2 regions of the Micromonospora sp. WMMC264 genome follow, and region 2 is predicted to be linked to the other one. Evidence: predicted binding sites of a transcription regulator. Region 2 holds the regulator's gene; the other holds the start of a gene.

Region 1 (10,790 bases), 610 kb from region 2:
CGAGAACGGCAGCACGTCGGTGATCTCCAGGCAGCGGGCGAACGGGGTGGGCCGGGCCACGTCGGCGTACAGGTAGGCGATCGACGGGTCGGCGAGCGTGGCGTCGAGGTCGGCGGCCAGCTCGGCGACCAGGTGCGCGCGCACCACCGCCGGGTCCGGGTCGTAGAGGAAGCGCCGGACCGGCCCCACCTCCGCTTCCTGCGCGCCCGTGCCGGTGAGGTGATAGGAAGGGACCCTTTTACTACCGGAGGCGTTAAGAAGGGGCCCTTCCTTCTCGCGCAGCAGGGTGGCGCGGCGCGGTACGCCGGCCAGCTCGCCGCACCAGAGCGCGGCCTCGACCAGGTCGCCGTCCACGCTCACCCACTCCGCCTCGGCGCCCGCCGGGATCAGCGCGTGGTCCAGCCCCGGCGCGACCTTCACCACTGTGCGCGGCACCCGCGCGGCGAGACCGGTGACGAAGTCCCACGGCGGGGAGTAGGAGTTCGGGTCGAAGACGCGCCGCCCGGTGCCGGCCCGTCGCCGCGCCGGATCGCAGAACGCGCCGTCGACGCGGCTCACGTCGAACTCCGTGGCGTCGCCGCACTCGACTGTCACCAGATCGGCGAGCCCGGCCGCCTCGGCGTTCGCGGCGGCCATCGCGGCGGTCAGCGGGTCGGCCTCCACCGCGTACACCCGGATGCCGGCGCGGGCGGCGGCGAGCGCGTCGGCGCCCAGGCCGCAACCCAGGTCGGCCAGCGTGGTCACGCCCGCGGCGCGCAGCCGTGCGGCCCGGCGGCCGGCGACCACCCCGCGGGTGGCCTGCTCCAGCCCGGGCCGGGTGAGGAACATCCCGGCCGCCGTCGCGCCGAACTTGCCTGCCGCCCGGCGGCGCAGCTCGGCCTGGGTCAGCGCGGCGGCGGCGAGGTCGCCCGGAATCCCGGCCGAGCGCAGCGCGGCCGCCGCCGCCAGCGGGTCGCCGCCGGCCACCCGCCCGGCCGCGGCGAGCGCCGCCGACCCCTCGGGGGTACGCAGCACGGCGAGCAGGTCGAGATCCACGCGCCCATTCTCCCGGGCCGGTTCCGGCGCGACACGGAGGGCGACGCGCGTTGGCACTCTCCTTGACGGAGTGCTAGCCGAGGAATAACCTGCGATTAGCACTCTCACCCTGAGGGTGCCAACGCCCGAGCCTCGTGCCCGGGGGTTGAGCGCCAGGCGGACCGGCACCCGCGACGACGGCCCCGCCCGGTGGCATGTGGCAGATTGACGCTGGTCGGCACGCCGGCCGGCAACGACACCAAGTACCCGGGAGGGTATGCCCGTGACTACCGCGACCAAGGTTGCGATCAAGCCGCTCGAGGACCGCATCGTGGTCCAGGCGAACGAGGCCGAGACCACCACCGCCTCGGGCATCGTGATCCCCGACACCGCCAAGGAGAAGCCGCAGGAGGGCACCGTCCTCGCTGTCGGCCCGGGCCGGATCGACGACAAGGGCAACCGCGTGCCGATCGACGTGAAGGTCGGCGACACCGTCCTCTACTCGAAGTACGGCGGCACCGAGGTCAAGTACGCCGGCGAGGAGTACCTGGTGCTCTCCGCCCGCGACGTCCTCGCGGTCATCGAGAAGTAAGCAACCGATCAGTGTCGTTGCCCCGGTCCGGCTCGCCGGGCCGGGGCAACGTCGCTTCGAAGGGATACTGATGGCGAAGATCCTCAGCTTCTCGGACGACGCCCGGCACCTGCTCGAGCACGGTGTCAACGCCCTCGCGGACGCGGTCAAGGTCACCCTCGGCCCGCGCGGGCGCAACGTCGTCCTGGACAAGAAGTTCGGTGCGCCCACGATCACCAACGACGGCGTGACCATCGCCAAGGAGATCGAGCTCACCAACCCGTACGAGAACCTCGGCGCGCAGCTGGTCAAGGAGGTGGCGACCAAGACGAACGACGTCGCCGGCGACGGGACCACCACCGCCACCGTGCTGGCCCAGGCCATGGTCCGCGAGGGCCTGCGCAACGTGGCCGCCGGCGCCAACCCGACCGGCCTGAAGCGGGGCATCGACGCGGCGGCCGCCAAGGTCTCCGAGGCGCTGCTCGGCAAGGCCGTCGAGGTCGCCGGCAAGGAGTCGATCGCGCACGTCGCGACCGTCTCCGCGCAGGACTCCGCGATCGGTGAGCTGATCGCCGAGGCGATGGAGAAGGTCGGCCGCGACGGCGTCATCACCGTCGAGGAGGGCTCCGCGCTCGTCACCGAGCTGGAGGTGACCGAGGGGCTGCAGTTCGACAAGGGCTTCATCTCGCCGAACTTCGTCACCGACCTGGAGGCGCAGGAGGCGGTCCTGGAGGACCCGTACATCCTGATCACCACGCAGAAGATCTCGGCGATCGAGGAGCTGCTGCCGCTGCTGGAGAAGGTTCTCCAGAACAACAAGCCGCTGCTCATCGTCGCCGAGGACGTCGAGGGTCAGGCCCTGTCGACGCTCGTGGTCAACGCGCTGCGCAAGACCGTCAAGGTCTGCGCGGTCAAGGCCCCCGGCTTCGGCGACCGCCGCAAGGCGATGCTCCAGGACATGGCGATCCTGACCGGCGCCGAGCTGGTCGCCCCGGAGCTGGGCTACAAGCTCGACCAGGTCGGCCTGGAGGTGCTCGGCACCGCCCGCCGCGTCGTGGTCGACAAGGAGAACACCACTGTCGTCGACGGTGGCGGGCAGGCCTCCGAGGTCGCCGACCGGGTCGCCCAGATCCGCAAGGAGATCGAGGCCTCCGACTCGGAGTGGGACCGGGAGAAGCTGGCCGAGCGGCTGGCGAAGCTCTCCGGCGGCATCGCCGTGATCAAGGTCGGCGCGGCCACCGAGGTCGAGATGAAGGAGCGCAAGCACCGCATCGAGGACGCCATCGCCGCGACCAAGGCCGCGGTCGAGGAGGGCACGGTCCCGGGTGGCGGCGCCGCCCTGGCCCAGATCCTGCCGGCGCTCGACGACGACCTGGGCTTCACCGGTGACGAGAAGGTCGGCGTCTCGATCGTGCGCAAGTCGCTCGTCGAGCCGCTGCGCTGGATCGCCCAGAACGCCGGCCACGACGGCTACGTGGTGGTGCAGAAGGTCGTCGGCAAGGACTGGGGCCACGGCCTCGACGCCGCCACCGGCGAGTACGTCGACCTGGCCAAGTCCGGCATCATCGACCCGGTGAAGGTGACCCGCAACGCGGTCAGCAACGCCGCCTCGATCGCCGGCCTGCTGCTCACCACCGAGAGCCTCGTGGTGGAGAAGCCGGCCGAGCCGGAGCCGGCCGCCGGTGGCCACGGCCACTCGCACGGGCACGGCCACCAGCACGGCCCGGGCTTCTGACCCGAGGAGTACGCCCGACGTCAGGGCACACCGCCGACCCGGTGGTGTGCCCTGACGCATATGTCCTTACGGATCGCTGACGAGATTGGCAGCCGGGCCCGCGGGGCGACCAGACTGGAGCCCGTGAGCACCCTCTCCCCCCGCCGGGCGGCGCCGGCCGGTGTCGTCGCCGCCGTGGTGGCGCTCGGCGCCGCCGAACCCGTGGCGGTCCTGACCGGCCCCCGGTCCGCTCCGCTCGTCGCCGTCGGCGGACTCGTGGTCGACCTGGTGCCCGAGCCGCTCAAGCAGTTCGCCATCGACGTCTTCGGCACGTACGACAAGATCGCGCTGCTGATCGGGACGGCGCTGCTGCTGGCCGTCTTCGGCGCGCTGCTGGGCCTGGCAGCGGCCCGGCGGCTGGTGATCGGCCTGGCCGGCATCGCCGCGTTCGCCGCGCTCGGTGTCGCCGCCGCGCTGACCCGGGCCGGCGCGGACGCCTTCGACGCGCTGCCCTCCCTGGTCGGCGGCGGACTGGGCGCGCTGACGCTGTGGGCGTTCGTGGCCGGCCCGCTGAGCGCCGACCTGGCGCATCGGAAGCGACCGGGGCGTGACCGGTCCGACGCCGTGCGACGCGACCGGGCCGGGACCGGTCCGGCGGAGCGCGACGGGGCCGCTTCGGCGGACAGCGAGCCGCCGTCCGCGTCGCCCCCGCCATCCGTCCCGCCTCCGGCGGTCGCCGCGCTGGCCCGGGAGGGGGAGACGCCGGGCGGCTGGGAGCCGGTCCGGCACGACGACGCGGAGTCGCGGCGGCGGTTCCTGCGTGGCGCCGGGCTGCTCACCGGCGCGGCGGCGGTGGCCGGGCTGGGCGGGCACTGGCTGGCCGGCCGGCGCGGCGTATCGGCGGCCCGGGACGCGGTGACGCTGCCCGCCCCGGTCGCGCCCGCCCCACCGGTGCCGGCCGGAGCGGACCTGTCGCTGTCCCGGCTCGCGCCGTACGTCACGCCGAACCGGGAGTTCTACCGGATCGACACCGCGCTGGTGGTGCCGCAGGTGGACCCGGTCACCTGGCGGCTGCGCATCCACGGGCGGGTCCGCAACCCGATCGAGCTGAGCTTCGACAACCTGCTCGCCCGCCCGCTGGTCGAGCGCTACGTGACGCTCGCCTGCGTCTCCAACGAGGTGGGCGGCGACCTGATCGGCAACGCGCGCTGGCTCGGCGTACCGATCAAGGACCTGCTGGACGAGGCCGACCCGGAGGACGGCGCGGACCAGGTGGTCGGGCGCGCCGTCGACGGCTGGACGTGCGGCACGCCCACCTCGGTGCTGCGCGACGGGCGGGACGCGCTGCTCGCGGTCGGCATGAACGGCGAGCCGCTGCCGATCCAGCACGGCTTCCCGGTGCGGATGGTGGTGCCAGGCCTCTACGGGTACGTCTCCGCGTGCAAGTGGATCACCGAGCTGGAGCTGACCAGCTTCGCCGACTTCGACGCGTACTGGGTGCCGCGCGGCTGGTCAGCGCAGGGTCCGGTCAAGACGCAGTCGCGGATCGACACGCCCCGGCCCCGCAGCCGTCCCGCCGCCGGTCCGGTGACCGTCGCCGGTGTGGCGTGGGCGCAGCACAGGGGCGTGCGGCGCGTCGAGGTACGCGTCGACGGCGGCCCCTGGCAGGAGGCGACGCTGGCCCCGGCGGTGTCGGCGGACACGTGGGTGCAGTGGTCCTGGCGGTGGGACGCCACGCCGGGCGAGCACACGCTCCAGGTCCGGGCGACCGACAGCACCGGCGAGACCCAGACGGAACAGCGCGCCCCGGTCGCCCCCGACGGCGCGACGGGATGGCACACGGTAAGGGTCACAGTCACCTGACCCGCACCGTCGCGAGGACCGCTCTCGGTGGGGAGATGGCCTGCCCGTGCCACTGGCGGGTGCCTGCCGATCGGGTGCGCGCCGCTTGGCTCCGGCCTGAGTCCAGACTCCCGAGCGCTCACGAGAGAGATCTTGGTATGAAACGGCCCCTATAAGGGCCGTTTCATACCAAGATCTATGTGGTGTCCTAGCCTCTGGAACGCCGATCCTGGTATTCGAAACGGTAGGCGAGTCGCCCAGCGGCGGCCTTCGCCGCGCCGGGGTGCGGGGGCCAGCGGATGCCCCGGGCCACGACACGACGCCGCGCCCCGGGATCCGGGGCGCGGCGTCGGGGGTCGTGAAGCCGGTCAGGCGACCTTGCGCTGGTCCGGCACGGCGGTGTTGTGCGGGCGGCCGAGGCGCGCCTCCAGCCGGGCGATGTCCACCTTGGTCTGGCGGCGGTCGGCCAGGTCCTCCCAGCCGAGCGCGAGCAGACGCAGCCGCTCGGACTCGCTGAACCCGCCCCAGACGCCGTACGGCTCGCGTACGGAGAGCGCGTGGGCGGCGCACTCGGCGCGTACCGGGCAGGCGCGGCAGACGGACTTGGCGCCCATCTCGCGGCGCAGCCGGGAGGAGCCGCGCTCGCCGTCCGGGTGGAAGAACTGCGCGCTGTCGCGGCCACGGCAGGCCCCGAGCCGCTGCCAGTCCCAGAGCTCGTCGATCGGTCCAGGCAGCCTACGTACGTTCGACATCAGCACCCCTCCTCCCGCGCGGCACCGCGGAGAATGTTCGTGGCCAGCTACCGGGCGGCGGTCCGCGCGGGATGCCGGTTCCGGATGAACCCCTCGGTACCCGAGCGGTCCGCGCCTCACACATCTGTGATCGAAAACCTCGGACAGTCGGTGGCATATGCCCCATCTGTCGGAAAAGTTCGGATGATTGCCCGGAACCCCCTCCCGAGCCCACCTCCGCATGGTCTGCTCTGAGTCGGAGAGGAGACCACTGTGCGTAGTGTTCTTGTGTGCGTTCGGACACCATTGGCGGCCCAGCATCTGACCTCCGCGGCGGCGCGGCTCGGGCTGTCCGGCGTCGTCCGGACGGCCGTCTCCGATCCGGAGGTGATGTTGCGGCTCGCGGAGCGCCCGGTGGACGTGGTGCTCGCCGACACCGCGCTGACCCGGCCGGACAGCGCCGGTTTCGTGCGCCGGGTGCTGGCCCGCGCGCCGCAGGCGGCGGTGCTGCTGCTCGGGGCCGAGGAGTCGGAGTCGGCGGCGGCCACCATCAGCGCCGGAGCGCGTGGCCTGATCCAGAACGCGGACCACGATCTGACCAGCGCGGTCGCCAAGGCGCTGCTGCTGCTGTCCGCTCCCGGCCGGAGCAACAGGCACCGGGTGGCGGACACCGCCCGGGACGCGGCAGCGGTCGGCGGTCCGGCCCGGTCGGCGGGGCGTACCCCGGGTGGGCCCGGCTGGCCGGCGGTGGCGCCGGTGGACGCGGCCGGCCTGCCCACGGTGGTGCCGGTGCAGCGGGGTGAGGACGCGGAGGATCCGGCGGCGGCCGACGCGGCGGAGGCGGCCCGCCCGGGCGCCGGTCAGCGGCCGGCCCGGACGCCGCGCGGCGCCATCGGGCTGACCGAGCGGGAGCTTCAGGTGCTGCTCGGCATGGCCGAGGGCAAGAGCAACGCGGAGATCGGGCGGGAGTTGTTCGTCTCCGAGGACACGGTCAAGACGCACGCCCGACGGTTGTTCCGCAAGCTCGGGGCGCGGGACCGGGCACACGCCGTGGCGGCCGGCTTCCGGGCCGGCCTGGTCGCCTGACCCGGGCCGGAGTCACTCCGACGCGGAGTCGTCGGTGCCCTCGGTGAGCGTGTCGTGCACGCCGTCGGCGTAGCCACGGGCGTAGTCCCAGCTCACGTAATGGTCCGGGTCCGGGTCGTAGGCCGGTTCGTGCACCCGGGGGCGCCCCGAGTTGAGCAGGTGGCGCAGGTTGCCGCGCAGCAGGTCCCAGTCGAAGTAGTGCGGCTCGCGGCAGTCCTCGCACTCGATCACCAGGCCGCGCACCCCGATCGGCTGGAGCAGCGCCTGGTAGATCTCCAGATCGGCGAGGTCCTCCAGCACGTCCTGGCGTTCGACGTCGGTCAGCGGGTCGAGCGCGTCGTCGTCGCCGGGATCGTGCAGACCGGCAGCCGGATCGGCAGGGTCGCCGTTGAACGGGTCGATGGGCTCGTCGTGCACCCCCTCACCGTAGTCCCCGGGCCGCCGGAAAGCCCGCCCCAGGCCGCGCTGTGGCCCGGCCTACCCCCGGGCCCGCCGCTGCCCGGACGGGAACGGGCCAGTGGGTACGATGAGGCGACGCGCCGTCACCAGGCGCCTGCCGGTGCCCCCGCGCGCCGCCTCGCTGCAGCCCGATCGACCAGCTCAGGGGAGCAATCGTGGAGAATTCGCCCAGCACCGAGATCCCGGCCGGCACCGACGGCGGGGAGCTGGGTGGCCATCTGCCCGAGCTGCCGGCCGGTTCGGCCCGGGTGGTACCGCTCGGGTTGACCTTCGACGACGTGCTCCTGCAGCCGGGCGAGTCGGACGTCGTACCCAGCCGGGTGAACACCCGTACCCGCCTGACCCGCAACATCGAGCTGACCGTGCCGCTGCTGTCCAGCGCGATGGACACGGTCACCGAGGGGCGGATGGCGATCGCCATGGCCCGCCAGGGCGGCATCGGCGTGCTGCACCGCAACCTGTCGGTGGAGGACCAGGCGCTCCAGGTCGACCTGGTGAAGCGCTCCGAGTCCGGCATGATCACCAACCCGGTGACCGCCAGCCCGGACGACACGCTGCGCGAGGTCGACGCGCTCTGCGGTCGCTACCGCATCTCCGGCGTGCCGGTGATCGACGGGCAGGGCCAGCTGGTCGGCATCGTCACCAACCGCGACATGCGCTTCGTCTCCGACCCGGCCACGCCGGTCCGCGAGATCATGACGCGTACCCCGCTGATCACCGCCCCGGTCGGCGTGAGCAAGGACGACGCGCTCGGCCTGCTGCGCCAGCACAAGATCGAGAAGCTGCCGATCGTGGACGCGGGCGGCAAGCTGCGCGGCCTGATCACGGTGAAGGACTTCACCAAGAGCGAGCAGTACCCGAACGCGACCAAGGACGACGCGGGCCGGCTCCGGGTCGCCGCCGCGGTGGGCGTGGGCGAGGACGGCTACAAGCGGGCCCGTGCCCTCGTCGACGCCGGCGTGGACGTGGTCATCGTGGACACCGCGCACGGCCACCAGCGGGCCGTGCTGGAGATGGTGGCCCGGCTCAAGCGGGACGTCAGCATCGACATCGTGGGCGGCAACATCGCCACGTACGCGGGCGCGAAGGCGCTCGTCGAGGCCGGCGCGGACGGCGTGAAGGTGGGCGTCGGCCCGGGCGCCATCTGCACCACCCGGATCGTGGCCGGGGTCGGCGTACCGCAGATCACCGCGATCATGGAGGCGGCCCGGGCCGCCCGCCCGGCCGGCGTGCCGGTGATCGGCGACGGCGGCATCCAATACTCCGGCGACATCGCCAAGGCGCTCGTCGCGGGCGCCGACACGGTGATGCTCGGCAGCCTGCTGGCCGGCTGCGAGGAGAGCCCCGGCGAGCTGATCTTCATCAACGGCAAGCAGTACAAGGCGTACCGGGGAATGGGCTCGCTCGGCGCGATGCAGTCGCGTGGCCAGGGCAAGTCCTACTCCAAGGACCGTTACTTCCAGCAGGACGTGCTCGCCGAGGACAAGCTGGTCCCGGAGGGCGTCGAGGGCCAGGTGCCCTACCGGGGTCCGCTGTCCGCCGTCGCCCACCAGCTCATCGGCGGCCTCCGCGCCGCCATGGGGTACGTGGGCGCGGAGAGCATCCCGGAGCTGCACCGGCGTGGCCAGCTCATCCGGATCACCGCGGCCGGGCTCAAGGAGAGCCACCCGCACGACATCCAGATGACGGTCGAGGCGCCCAACTACCACTCCCGCTGACCCACCACCCCCAACCACCTGGAGTCCCTCATGCGTGACGTGGTCGAGATCGGGCTGGGCAAGACCGCGCAGCGCGGCTACCACCTGGACGACATCGCCATCGTGCCGAGCCGCCGCACCCGGGACGTCGACGACGTCTCCACGGCGTGGCAGCTCGACGCGTACCAGTTCGGCATCCCCTGCGTCGGCCACCCCTCGGACGCGACCATGAGCCCCGCCTCGGCGGTCCGGCTGGGCCAGCTCGGCGGCCTCGGCGTGCTCAACGTCGAGGGCCTCTGGACCCGGTACGAGAACCCGGCCAAGGTGCTGGAGGAACTGGCCGGTCTCGGCGAGGACGCGCGGGCGACCAAGCGCCTCCAGGAGGTCTACGCCGAGCCGATCCGGCCCGACCTGATCGCCGAGCGGGTACGCGAGCTGCGCGAGGGCGGCGGCACGGTGGCGGTGCGGGTATCGCCGCAGCACACCCTCGCGCTGGCCCCGGTGATCCTCGACGCCGGCGTGGACATCCTGGTCATCCAGGGCACGCTCGTCTCGGCCGAGCACGTCTCCACCACCGACGAGCCGCTGAACCTCAAGGAGTTCATCGCCGACCTCGACCTGCCGGTCATCGTCGGCGGCTGCACCGACTACAAGACCGCGCTGCACCTGATGCGTACCGGCGCGGCCGGCGTGATCGTGGGCATCGGCGGCGACGACTGGTCGACCACCGAGTCGGTGCTCGGCATCCGGGTGCCGATGGCCACCGCGATCGCCGACGCCGCCGCTGCCCGCCGCGACTACCTGGACGAGACCGGCGGCCGGTACGTGCACCTGATCGCCGACGGCGACATGCAGACCTCCGGCGACATCGCCAAGGCACTCGGCTGCGGCGCGGACGCGGTGATGCTCGGCGAGCCGCTGTCGCTCTGCGAGGAGGCGCCGGCCGGTGGCGCCTGGTGGCACTCCGCGGCCAGCCACCCGTCGCTGCCCCGGGGCGCGTTCGAGGTGGCCGGCGAGCCGCTCGGCTCGATGGAGAAGCTGCTGTTCGGCCCGGCCGACGAGCCGGACGGCCAGCTCAACCTCTTCGGCGGCCTGCGCCGCGCGATGGCCAAGTGCGGCTACCGCGACCTGAAGGAGTTCCAGAAGGTCGGGCTGGTCCTCGACCGCTGAGCACCGCTGAGCACCGGCTGAGCACCGCATGACGGCGCGGGCGGCGGCCCGGACGTGTTCCGGCCCCGCCCGCGCCGTCGCGCGTCTAGGCTCGCCGGGTGAGACGGGGGCGGATCTGGGCGGCAGGGCTGGTGGCGGCGCTGGCGGTGAGCGGATGCACGGGCGGCGACGACAACGGGTTCCGGCCGGGCGCGGCGGACGCCGGTGACCCGTACGTGCCGGGGGCCGGCAACGGCGGCTACGACGTGGGCCACTACGCGCTCGACGTGCGCTACGACCCGGCCGGCGACAGGCTCGCCGGCACCGCCACGCTGACCGCCACCACCACCCGTGCGCTGTCCCGGTTCCAGCTCGACCTGGCCGGGCTGGACGTCGAGCGGGTCCGGGTGGACGGGGAGGCGGTGAAGCACCGCCACGACGGCGCCGAGCTGATCGTCACCCCGCCGCGCGGGCTGCCGTCGGGGAAGCGGCTCACCGTCGAGGTGACGTACGGCGGGGTGCCGCAA
Region 2 (10,790 bases):
CCCCGGCGTTCGCCGGTGGCTCCGACATCGCCATCTGGAAGGACAGCGAGCGGGCGGCGCTGGCCTGGGACTACATGACCGTGCTGCTGAGCAAGCAGAAGGACAAGGAGTTCGCCAGCAGCCTCGGGTTCTTCCCGGTCTACCAGGACCTGGTCAGCAGCGGTGACTACGCCAACGACAAGGTGATGGCCGCGTTCGCCACGGCCATCCAGAACACCAAGCTGACCCCGCTCACCCCGAAGTGGGTCGAGGTCAGCCGGACCAAGACGGTGACCCAGGCGATGAACAGCTCGGTCATCAAGGGCCAGAAGACGGTCGAGAAGGCCACCGCCGACGCGGCCACCGAGATCGAAAGCATCCTCAACGCCAAGTGACCACGCTGACCGAGGCCACCGGCGAGGCCGCCGCGCGGGAGACCCCCGCGCGGCGGCGCCGTCGCCGGGTGGACCACCTTCCGTACCTGCTGCTCCTGCCCTGCCTGGCGATCATCGCCGTGCTGCTGCTCTGGCCGCTCGGCCAGGTCGTGTGGATGTCCTTCCACAAGCTGGACAGCGTCCGGCAGCTGCGCGGCGACCGCGAGTGGCCGTGGATCGGCCTGGCCAACTACGCGCAGATCCTCGGCGACCCGTTCTTCCGTACGGTGCTGCGCAACACGGTGCTGTTCGCGGTCGCCAACGTGGCGCTCACGATGGTCCTCGGCACGCTGGTCGGGCTGCTGCTCAACCGCCTGGGCAAGAAGATGGCCACGTTCGTGGCGAGCTGCGTGATGCTCGCCTGGGCCACCCCGGCGCTGACCGGCACGATCGTCTGGAAGTGGATCTTCGACGACACGAGCGGCCTGGTCACGTGGCTGTTCAACAAGCTCCCGGACGGGCTGTCCACGGCGCTGTTCGGGCGCAGCGACTGGACCGGGTACGGCTGGTTCAACGACCCGCTGCTGTTCTTCGCCATCCTGACGCTCGTGGTGGTCTGGCACTCGTTCCCGTTCATCGCGGTGAGCGTGCTGGCCGGGCTCAAGAGCGTGCCGACGGAGTTGCAGGAGGCGGCCCGGGTCGACGGCGCCGGCCCGTGGAAGGTGTTCTGGAAGGTGACGTTCCCGATCCTGCGGCCGGTCTTCGGCATCCTCGTGGTGCTCTCCACGATCTGGGACTTCAAGGTCTTCACCCAGCAGTTCGTGCTGGCCGGCGGCACCCAGGACCGGTCGACGTTCATGCTGTCGATCTACTCGTACGCGGAGGCGTTTTCACCGCCGCCGAAGTACGGCCTCGGCTCCGCCATCGCCGTGATCCTCACCGTGATCCTGCTCGTGGTGACCGCCCTGTACGTCCGCATGGTGCTGCGGCAGGAGGACGAATGATGAAGAAGATCGCCCTCAACGGCGCGGGCCTGCTGGTCGCGCTCTTCGCCGCGTTCCCGGTCTACTGGATGGTGGCGACGTCGCTGAAGCCCAACCGGGAGATCTTCTCGTCCACGCCCCGGCCGGTGCCGGCCGAGCCGACGCTGGAGCACTACCGGGAGATCCTCACCGGCAACCTGATCCCGGGCGTGACGTTCACCGACTTCTTCCTCAACAGCGTGCTCGTCGCGGGGGCCACGGTGCTGCTGAGCGGGCTGGTCGCCCTGCTCGCCGCGACAGCCGTGGCCCGGTTCCGGTTCAAGCTGCGCACTACGTTCCTGATCATGCTGCTGGTGGTGCAGATGATCCCGCTGGAGGCGCTGGTCATCCCGCTGTTCCTGATGATCCAGCGGCTCGGTCTCTACAACACGCTGCCCAGCCTGATCCTCACGTACCTCGGCTTCTCGCTGCCGTTCGCGGTCTGGATGCTGCGCGGCTTCGTCGCCGCGGTGCCGAAGGAACTGGAGGAGGCCGCCGCCATCGACGGCGCCAGCCGGGCCCAGACGTTCCGCAAGGTGCTGTTCCCGCTGGTCGCGCCCGGCCTGGTCGCCACCAGCATCTTCTCGTTCATCACCGCCTGGAACGAGCTGATCTTCGCGCTGACCTTCATCAACGACCAGCAGAAGTACACGCTGCCGGTGGCGATGACGTTCTTCTTCGGCCGCGACGACACCGCCTGGGGCTCGGTGATGGCCGCGTCCACGCTGTTCACCCTGCCGGTGATCGTCTTCTTCCTGCTGGTGCAGCGCCGGATGGTCTCCGGCCTGGTCGCGGGAGCTGTGAAGGGCTGAGGGCGGCGGGCCGGTCAGGCCGCGGCGAACACCTCGGCGCGTACCTCGGTGGCCGGGTCGCCCTTCACCCGGGCCCAGGAGCCCTGCTCGGCGGTCCACTCCAGGTTGCCGAAGCGGACCTTCTTCACGCCGTGGTCGTCGGCGTGCGAGACCAGCCAGTGCGCGTACCGCCAGCCGTTGCGGTCGTCGCCCGCCGGCACGGTGAGCGCGGTCAGGTCCGTCGCCGTGGCCAGCCGGGGCAGCCCCCAGTCCAGCGACAGGCTCTCCAGCACGGCGCTGGCGGCGGCCGGCCCGCGCATCGTCGGCGGCGAACTCACCGTGCAGGCCACCGCGCCGGTCGCGTGGCCGAGCAACGCGCGGGTCAGGACCTCCGACTCGTCGGCCCACTTCTCGTACGCCTCGGGGAAGGCCGACCGCTGCACCCGCTGGGCGGCGTCGGTGACCCGCATCCGCTCCCAGCCCTTGACCTTCTTCAGCGCGGCGTAGAACTTGTTCGCCGCGTACCGCGGGTCCTGGACCTGCTCCGGGGTGCCCCAGCCCTGGCTCGGGCGCTGCTGGAACAGGCCGAGCGAGTCGCGGTCGCCGTGCGCGATGTTGCGCAGGTGCGACTCCTGGTACGCGGTCGCCAGCGCCACCACCACCGCCCGCTCGGGCATCCGGCGCTGCATGCCGATGGCCGCGATGGTCGCCGCGTTCGCCATCTGGTCGGCGCCGAGCACCACCTCGCCGTCGGCCTGCACCGTGCAGGTCCGGCTGGCCAGGGGGAGCCGCAGGTGCTCGCCGAACTGCTTGGTCACGACATAGACCGCGAGCAGCGCCAGTACGCACACCGCAACACCAGATGCCACGATCGCCGCTCGCGTCCGCACCCGCACCCCCTGTCCCGACAGTCCGCCAAGCGTACGTCGGCCCCGCGCCGCCGCGTCTCGGCCGAGTGGCCGTCCCGCCAGCACGTGACCGGCGCCGTGCCGCCGCGCGGGGCCCGCCACCACCGAAGGTGACCAGCCGGGCCCCGCCGCGCACCTCAGTCTCCGGCGGGCACCCAGGCGGCGGGACGCTTCTCCCGGAACGCCATGACGCCCTCACGCCCCTCGTCGGAGAGGAAGTACCCGGTGGACAGCGCCGCCAACTCGGCGATCTCGGCCCGCAGGTCAGTCGCGGCGGGCCGGCGCAGCAGCTCCTTCGCCCCGGCCAGCGCCCCCGGCGCGCCCCTGACCAGCGAGGCGCAGTAACGCTCGACGGCGGCGTCCAGCTCGCCGGCCGGCACCGCGGCGGTGACCAGGCCGACCTCGGCGGCGCGGCGGCCGTCGAACGTGTCGCCGGTCAGGTACAGCTCGGCGGCGGCCCGCTGGTCCAGCCGGGGCAGCACGGTCGCCGAGATCACCGCCGGGATCACCCCGATCCGCACCTCGGTGAACGCGAACGTCGCCTCCTGCGCGCAGACCGCCAGGTCGGCGGCGGCGATCAGGCCCAGCCCACCGGCCCGGGCCGGCCCGGCGACCTTCGCGACCACCGGCTTCGGGCACTCCCGCACCGCCACCAGCACGTCGCCGAGCATCCCGGCGGGCACCGTGCCGCTGGCGTACGCGGCGGCGGTCTCCTTCAGGTCGGCGCCGGAGCAGAAGACCGGGCCGGTGTGGTCGAGCACGATCGCGCGTACCGCGTCGTCGGCGACCGCGTCGGCGAGCCCGGCCAGCAGCTGGGTCATCAGGGGCGTGGAGAGCGCGTTGCGGTTGTGCGGGCTGTCCAGGGTGAGGGTGGTCACCCCACGGGCCGTGGCGACTCGCACGAGAGCGTCCGGAGAGGTCATGCCGGGCACACTAGTGGCCATGCCCGGCGTCCTTCCAGAAGGCGAACCCGTCCCGCGCGACGGATCGCTGCCCGCCACCGCCCGTCGCGCCGTCGGCGCGCGCGGCTTCGGCGTGTACGTCCACGTGCCGTTCTGCGCCAGCCGGTGCGGTTACTGCGACTTCAACACGTACACCGCCTCCGAGCTGGGCGGCGGGGCGAGCCGGGAGACGTACGCCGACTCGGTGCTGGCCGAGCTGGCGCTGGCCGCCCGGGTGCTGGGCGACTCGCCGCCGCAGCGGGTCGACACCGTCTTCGTCGGCGGCGGCACGCCGACCCTGCTGCCCGCCGACGACCTGGCCCGGATCCTCGACGGCATCGACCGCGTCTGGGGGCTGGCCGCCGACGCGGAGGTGACCACCGAGGCCAACCCGGAGTCGGTGACCCCGGAGTCGCTCAAGACGCTGCGGGCGGCCGGCTACACCCGGATCTCGCTGGGCATGCAGTCCGCCGCACCCGGGGTGCTCGCGGTGTTGGACCGGCGGCACAGCGCGGGCCGGGCCACCGCCGCCGCGCTGGAGGCGCGCGACGCCGGGTTCGAGCACGTGAACCTGGACCTGATCTACGGCACGCCGGGCGAGACGGCAGACGACTTCGCCGCCTCGCTGGCCCAGGTCGTCGACGCCGGGGTGGACCACGTCAGCGCGTACGCCCTGATCGTGGAGGACGGCACCCGGCTGGCCGCGCGGATGCGCCGGGGCGAGCTGCCGTACCCCTCCGACGACGTGGCGGCGGACCGCTACCTGGCCGCGGAGGCGGCGCTCGGCGCGGCCGGCTTCTCCTGGTACGAGGTGTCGAACTGGGCCCGCTCGGCGGCGGCGGCGTGCCGGCACAACCTGCTCTACTGGACCGGCGCCGACTGGTGGGGCCTGGGCCCGGGGGCGCACAGCCACGTCGGCGGCGTGCGCTGGTGGAACGTCAAGCACCCGAGCGCGTACGCGGCGCGGCTGGCCGAGGGCGCCTCGCCGGCACTGGCCCGGGAGGTGCTCAGCGCGGACGAGCAGCACATGGAGGACGTGATGCTGCGGGTGCGGCTCGCCTCCGGGCTGCCGCTGGACGTGCTGGACGAGCCCGGCCGGGCTGGCGCCGAGCGGGCCCGGGACGCCGGGCTGCTCGACGCCGGGGCGTACGCGCGGGGGCTTGTGGTGCTGACGCTGCGCGGACGGCTGCTGGCCGACGCGGTGGTACGCGACCTGCTGCCGTGACCGGCGCCGGCCGGCCGCCCCCTCGGCCGGCCGGCGGTGTCACTTCACGAAGTTGTAGGTCATCGGGTAGCGGTAGAGCACACCCTCGTTGGCCTTGACCCCGCCGATGATCCCGAAGATCAGCGGCACCAGCCAGACCAGCATCGGGACGAAGAACAGGATCCCGCAGGTGATGACCGTGATCACCCAGGCGAGGACGCTGGCGATGGTCCAGGTGATCTGGAAGTTCAGCGCCGCGACCGCGTGGGCGCGTACGGTCGGCGACTGCTGGCCGCGGGTCATCATCGCGATCAGCGGGGCGACCCAGCCGAGCAGACCGCCACCGATGATGACGCCCGCGGCGCCACCGAAGTGCGCCACCAGGGCCCAGGTCTTCTCGTCGTTGTTGGCGTACCCGGCCGGGCCGTAGCCGCCACCGCCGGGATAGCCGCCACCGGCGCCGTAGCCCGGCGCGCCGGCCGGCGGGGGGTAACCACCAGGGGGCGGGTAGCCGCCCGGCGGAGGCTGGGCACCGGGGGGCGGGTAGCCGCCCGGGGGCGGATAGTCACCGGGCGGGGGATACCCGCCCGCGCCCGGCGCGCCGGACAGTGGAGCGGTGGGCGGCTCGCCGGAGCCGTAGGGCGCCGACGGGTCGGGCTGGGGGCCGGAGTCCCCTGCTCCGGGAGGGCGAGGAGGTTCAGTCATGGAGGTCACGGTAGGGCCAGCGGGCAAGTCGCACCAGGGCGACACAGACCGAGCGTGACCGGCTGTTCGGCCCTGGCGTGCCGCGCGGTGTGGTGGGCCGCACCGCAGGTCCGTCAGGCGATCATCGCGTCGGTGGGGGTGCCGACGTAGACTGGCACTCGCTACAGTCGAGTGCCAGCCGCCCGGCGGATGCCGCGTGCCGGCCCGGCCGAGGTGTGTCAGGAGGTGGGGACATGGGTCTCGACGACCGCAAACTTGCCGTGCTGCGCGCGATCGTCGAGGACTACGTCGCCACGCAGGAGCCGGTGGGCAGCAAGGCCCTGGTCGAGCGGCACCAGCTCGGCGTCTCCCCGGCGACGGTGCGCAACGACATGGCGGTGCTGGAGGAGGAGGGCTACATCCGGCAGCCGCACACCAGCGCCGGCCGGGTGCCCACCGACCGCGGCTACCGCCTCTTCGTGGACCGGCTCTCCCGGGTCAAGCCGCTCAGCCCCGCCGAGCGCCGCGCCATCGAGCGCTTCCTGGTCGGCGCGGTCGACCTGGACGACGTGGTGCACCGCACGGTCCGGCTGCTCGCCCAGCTCACCCGGCAGGTCGCCGTGGTGCAGTACCCGAGCCTGGCCCGGTCCAAGGTGCGTCACCTGGAACTCGTGCCGATCTCCACCACCCGGCTGATGGTCGTCATGATCGCCGACACCGGCCGGGTCGAGCAGCGGCTCGTCGAGCTGCCCGCCCCGGTTCCCGCCGACGACGTGACCGACCTGCGCCGGCTGGTGAACGAGAAGCTCGTCGGCAGCCAGCTCTCCGAGACGCCGCCGCTGGTGCAGGCCCTGGTGGACGAGTCCGCGCCGCACCTGCGCCCGGCCATGACCACGCTGTCCACGGTGCTGCTGGAGACGCTCGTGGAACGGCACGAGGAGCGCCTCGCGCTGGCCGGCCAGGCCAACCTCACCCGGGGCGGCCTGCTCGACTTCCAGGGCTCGCTGCGGCCGATCCTGGAGGCGCTCGAAGAAGAGGTAGTGCTGCTCAAACTGATCGGCGAGACCGAGCCGAGCACCACCCGCGTGCTGATCGGCGACGAGAACGAGTTCGACAACCTGCGGGCCGCCTCGGTGGTCAGCACCGGCTACGGACCGGGCAGCACCATCGTCGGTGGGCTCGGCGTGCTCGGGCCGACCCGGATGGACTACCCCGGCAATATCGCCATGGTGAGGGCCGTGGCACGCTACGTGGGCGAACTGCTGGCCCAGAACTGACCAGTCAGGGCCGACGGCCGGTTGCGGCCGACGACCGGAGCGACGCGAGACGAACATGAGGACACCTAACGCAGTGGCCAGGGACTACTACGGCATTCTCGGCGTGAGCCGGGAAGCCTCCGACGACGAGATCAAGCGCGCCTACCGCAAGCTGGCGCGGCAGTACCACCCGGACGTCAATCCGGACCCGGAGGCCCAGGAGAAGTTCAAGGACATCAACGCCGCGTACGAGGTCCTCTCGGACGACCGGAAACGGCAGATCGTCGACCTCGGCGGCGACCCGCTCGCCCCCGGCGGCGGTGGCATGGGCGGCCCGGGCGGGCCCGGCGGCGCCGGTCCGTTCGTCGGCTTCCAGGACATCATGGACGCGTTCTTCGGCGGCGCGGCGGGCGGCAGCCGGGGACCCCGGCCGCGCACCCGGCCCGGCGCGGACGCGATCCTGCGCCTGGAACTGGACCTCAACGAGACCGCGTTCGGCGTCGAGGCGCCGATCACCGTCGACACCGCGGTGCTCTGCACCACCTGCTCCGGCGCCGGCACCGCAGCCGGTACCCACCTGGCCACCTGCGAGGCGTGCGCCGGCCGGGGCGAGGTGCAGTCGGTGCAGCGCACGTTCCTCGGCCAGGTGGTCTCCGCCCGGCCGTGCACCGTCTGCCAGGGCTACGGCACCACCATCCCGCATGCCTGCCCGACCTGCGCCGGTGAGGGCCGGGTGCGTACCCGCCGCTCGCTGACCGTCAAGATCCCGGCCGGCGTCGAGGACGGCATGCGGATCCGCCTGGCCCAGCAGGGCGAGGTCGGCCCGGGCGGCGGCACCGCCGGCGACCTCTACGTGGAGATCCACGAGCGGCCGCACGACGTCTACTCCCGCAAGGGCGACGACCTGCACTGCCGGGTGACGGTGCCGATGACCGCCGCCGCGCTCGGCACCCGGCTGACCATCAAGACGCTGGACAGCGAGGAGACCGTCGACGTCAAGCCCGGCACCCAGCCCGGCAGCACGCTGCGGCTGCGCGCCCGGGGCGTACCGCACCTGCGCGGCACCGGCCGGGGTGACCTCTACGTGCACCTGGACGTGCGTACCCCGACCAAGCTCGACGCCGACCAGGAGCGGATGCTGCGCGACTTCGCCAAGACCCGCGGCGAGGAGGTCGCCGAGCTGACCAAGCAGGGCGGCTTCTTCTCCCGGATGCGCGACGCCTTCAACGGGCACGCCTGAGGTGTCCGCCCCGCTGTTCCTGGTCGAGGCGCTGCCCACCGGTGACACGCTGACGCTGGACGGCCCGGAGGGCCACCACGCGGCCACCGTGCAGCGGCTGCGGGCCGGCGAGGAGCTGCTGCTCGCCGACGGCCGGGGCGGCACCGCCGCCGCGGTGGTCACCGCCGTCGGCCGGGGCACGCTCGACCTGCGCGTCACCAGCCGGGGGTACGCGGACGCGCCCGTCCCGCGGCTCGTCGTGGTGCAGGGCATCGCCAAGGGCGACCGGGGTGAACTCGCCGTGCAGGCGATGACCGAGGTCGGGGTGGACGAGATCGTGCCGTGGGCGGCGTCCCGCTCGGTGGCGCAGTGGCGCGGCGACCGGGGCGTACGGGCCCGGCAGAAGTGGGTGGCCACCGCCCGGGAGGCGGCCAAGCAGGCCCGCCGCCCGTGGCTGCCGGTGGTGGCCGGCGCCCCGGACGAGTCGACCGCCACGGTGGCCCGCCGGATCGCCGGCGCGGCCGCCGCGTTCGTGCTGCACGAGGGCGCGCAGGACCGGCTGACCACAGTCGACCTGCCGACGGCCGGGGAGATCGTCCTGGTGGTCGGCCCGGAGGGCGGCATCGCCGACCACGAGCTGGCCACGTTCGCCGAGGCGGGCGCCCGCACGGTCCGCCTGGGCCCGTCGGTGCTGCGTACGTCCACAGCGGGCGTGGCCGCCCTGACAGTCCTGGCCACCCGCCTGACCCACTGGTAGCGGGGGAGGGTGGGTCAGGAGCGGAGGTAGGAAGCGCCGTTCAGGTCGATGATCGTTCCTGAGGCCCACTCGGCCTCGGGGCTCGCCAGCCAGTGCACCGCCGCCGCGATCTCCTCCGGACGCGCCACCCGGTGGAACGGGGACTGCGCGCGTACCGCCTCGCCCCGCTCTGCCTTCAGGTGCTCGTTGGTCATGTCCGTCTCGACGAAGCCGGGCGCCACGCAGGCCACCCCGATGCCGTACGGCGCCAGGGCCACCGCCAGCGACTGGGCCATCGCGTTCATCCCGGCCTTGCTGGCCCCGTACGCCGGGTTGGCCGGCTCGCCCCGGAACGCGCCCCGGGACGAGACGTTGACGATCCGGCCCCCACTGTCGCGCATGTGCTGCGCGGCGCACCAGGCCGCGTTCGCCGCGCCGACCAGGTTGGTGTCGAGCACCTCCCGCCACCGCGCCCGCCACTGCTCGTAGCTGCTCTCGAAGACCGGGTGCGGGGGATCGGCCGGCCCGAACACACCGGCGTTGTTCACCAGCACGTCGAGGCCACCGAGCCGCTGGGCCGCCTCGTCCACCATGGCGCGTACCGCGTCGGGGTCGGCCAGGTCGGCGCGTACCACCACGTGCCCGTCGCCGGGCAGCTCGGCGCGCAGCCGCTCCGCCAGCTCGGCGGAGTCCCGGTGGTGGATCGCCACCCGGTCCCCACCTGCGGCGAACGCTCGCGCCACCGCCCGCCCGATGCCCCGCGAGGCCCCCGTCACCAGCACCGCCCGTCCCGCCATGGCGGCCATCCTGCCGCACCGGCCCGGGGTGTTAAGAAGGGCCCCTTCCCATGCCGGAGGCGTTAAGCGGGGGCCCCTCCTTACACTGCTGCGATGGACTGCCTCTTCTGCCGGATCGTCGCCGGGGAGATTCCGGCCACCATCGTCCGCGAGACCGCCACCACCCTGGCCTTCCGGGACATCGACCCGAAGGCGCCCACGCACGTGCTGGTGATCCCGAAGGAGCACTACGCCGACGTGGCCACGCTGGCCCAGGGCGCGCCCGAACTGGCCGGGGAGGTGCTCCAGACCGCCGCCGTGGTGGCCGAGGAGGAGGGCCTGACCGTGGACGGGTTCCGGCTGATGTTCAACACCGGCCCGTACGGCGGCCAGGAGGTCTTCCACGTGCACGCCCACCTGCTCGGCGGCGCGCCGCTCGGCCCGATGCTCTGCCGATGACCGACGTCTCCGACCGGCTCGGCCGGATGGTGCGCCAGGCCCAGGCCACCGGGCGGATCCCGGCGGTGTCGGCCGCCCTGCACCGCGCCGACCGGCCGCTCTGGACCTGCGCCGTGGGCGACACCGGCAACGACACCCCGCTGGGGCCGGAGACGGTGTTCCGGATCGGGTCGGTCACCAAGACGTTCACCGCGGCACTCGTCATGCAGTGCCGCGACGAGGGCCTGCTCGACTTGGACGACCCGGTCGGGCGGCACCTCGACCTGCCGGCGCACGGCGAGCTGACCGTACGCCGGCTGCTGTCGCACACCGCCGGCCTGCAACGCGAGCCCCACGGCGACGTGTGGGACAGCCTGCGCGCCCCGGCCGTGGAGGAGCTGCTGGCCGATCTGGCCCGGGTCGAGCGGGTGCTGCCCACCGGGCGGCGCTTCCACTACTCCA

The links. The regulator HrcA, encoded in region 2, represses chaperone genes, less so after heat shock. The targets are predictions, from matches to a motif close to GGTTNGCACNCTCNNNNNGAGNGTGCNAACC.
Region 1: groES (co-chaperone GroES) is a predicted target of HrcA. The motif match lies at 1,129-1,159, and genes of this name have one in related genera.

The regions. Positions count from the first base shown of each region.
Region 1 is NZ_CP114907.1:6,634,596-6,645,385, forward strand. Features, by position in the region: gene O7542_RS29780 (methyltransferase domain-containing protein) at 1-1,035, opposite strand, end outside; gene groES (co-chaperone GroES) at 1,292-1,606, shown strand; gene groL (chaperonin GroEL) at 1,677-3,320, shown strand; gene O7542_RS29795 (molybdopterin-dependent oxidoreductase) at 3,444-5,162, shown strand; gene O7542_RS29800 (WhiB family transcriptional regulator) at 5,510-5,893, opposite strand; gene O7542_RS29805 (response regulator transcription factor) at 6,146-6,958, shown strand; gene O7542_RS29810 (DUF5319 domain-containing protein) at 6,971-7,375, opposite strand; gene guaB (IMP dehydrogenase) at 7,573-9,135, shown strand; gene O7542_RS29820 (GuaB3 family IMP dehydrogenase-related protein) at 9,166-10,284, shown strand; gene O7542_RS29825 (M1 family metallopeptidase) at 10,383-10,790, shown strand, end outside.
Region 2 is NZ_CP114907.1:456,033-466,822, forward strand. Features, by position in the region: gene O7542_RS02130 (sugar ABC transporter substrate-binding protein) at 1-374, shown strand, start outside; gene O7542_RS02135 (sugar ABC transporter permease) at 371-1,357, shown strand; gene O7542_RS02140 (carbohydrate ABC transporter permease) at 1,354-2,187, shown strand; gene O7542_RS02145 (hypothetical protein) at 2,202-3,062, opposite strand; gene O7542_RS02150 (enoyl-CoA hydratase-related protein) at 3,212-3,997, opposite strand; gene hemW (radical SAM family heme chaperone HemW) at 4,017-5,240, shown strand; gene O7542_RS02160 (DUF4870 domain-containing protein) at 5,280-5,924, opposite strand; gene hrcA (heat-inducible transcriptional repressor HrcA) at 6,158-7,180, shown strand; gene dnaJ (molecular chaperone DnaJ) at 7,254-8,399, shown strand; gene O7542_RS02175 (16S rRNA (uracil(1498)-N(3))-methyltransferase) at 8,401-9,135, shown strand; gene O7542_RS02180 (SDR family oxidoreductase) at 9,150-9,911, opposite strand; gene O7542_RS02185 (histidine triad nucleotide-binding protein) at 10,005-10,349, shown strand; gene O7542_RS02190 (serine hydrolase domain-containing protein) at 10,346-10,790, shown strand, end outside.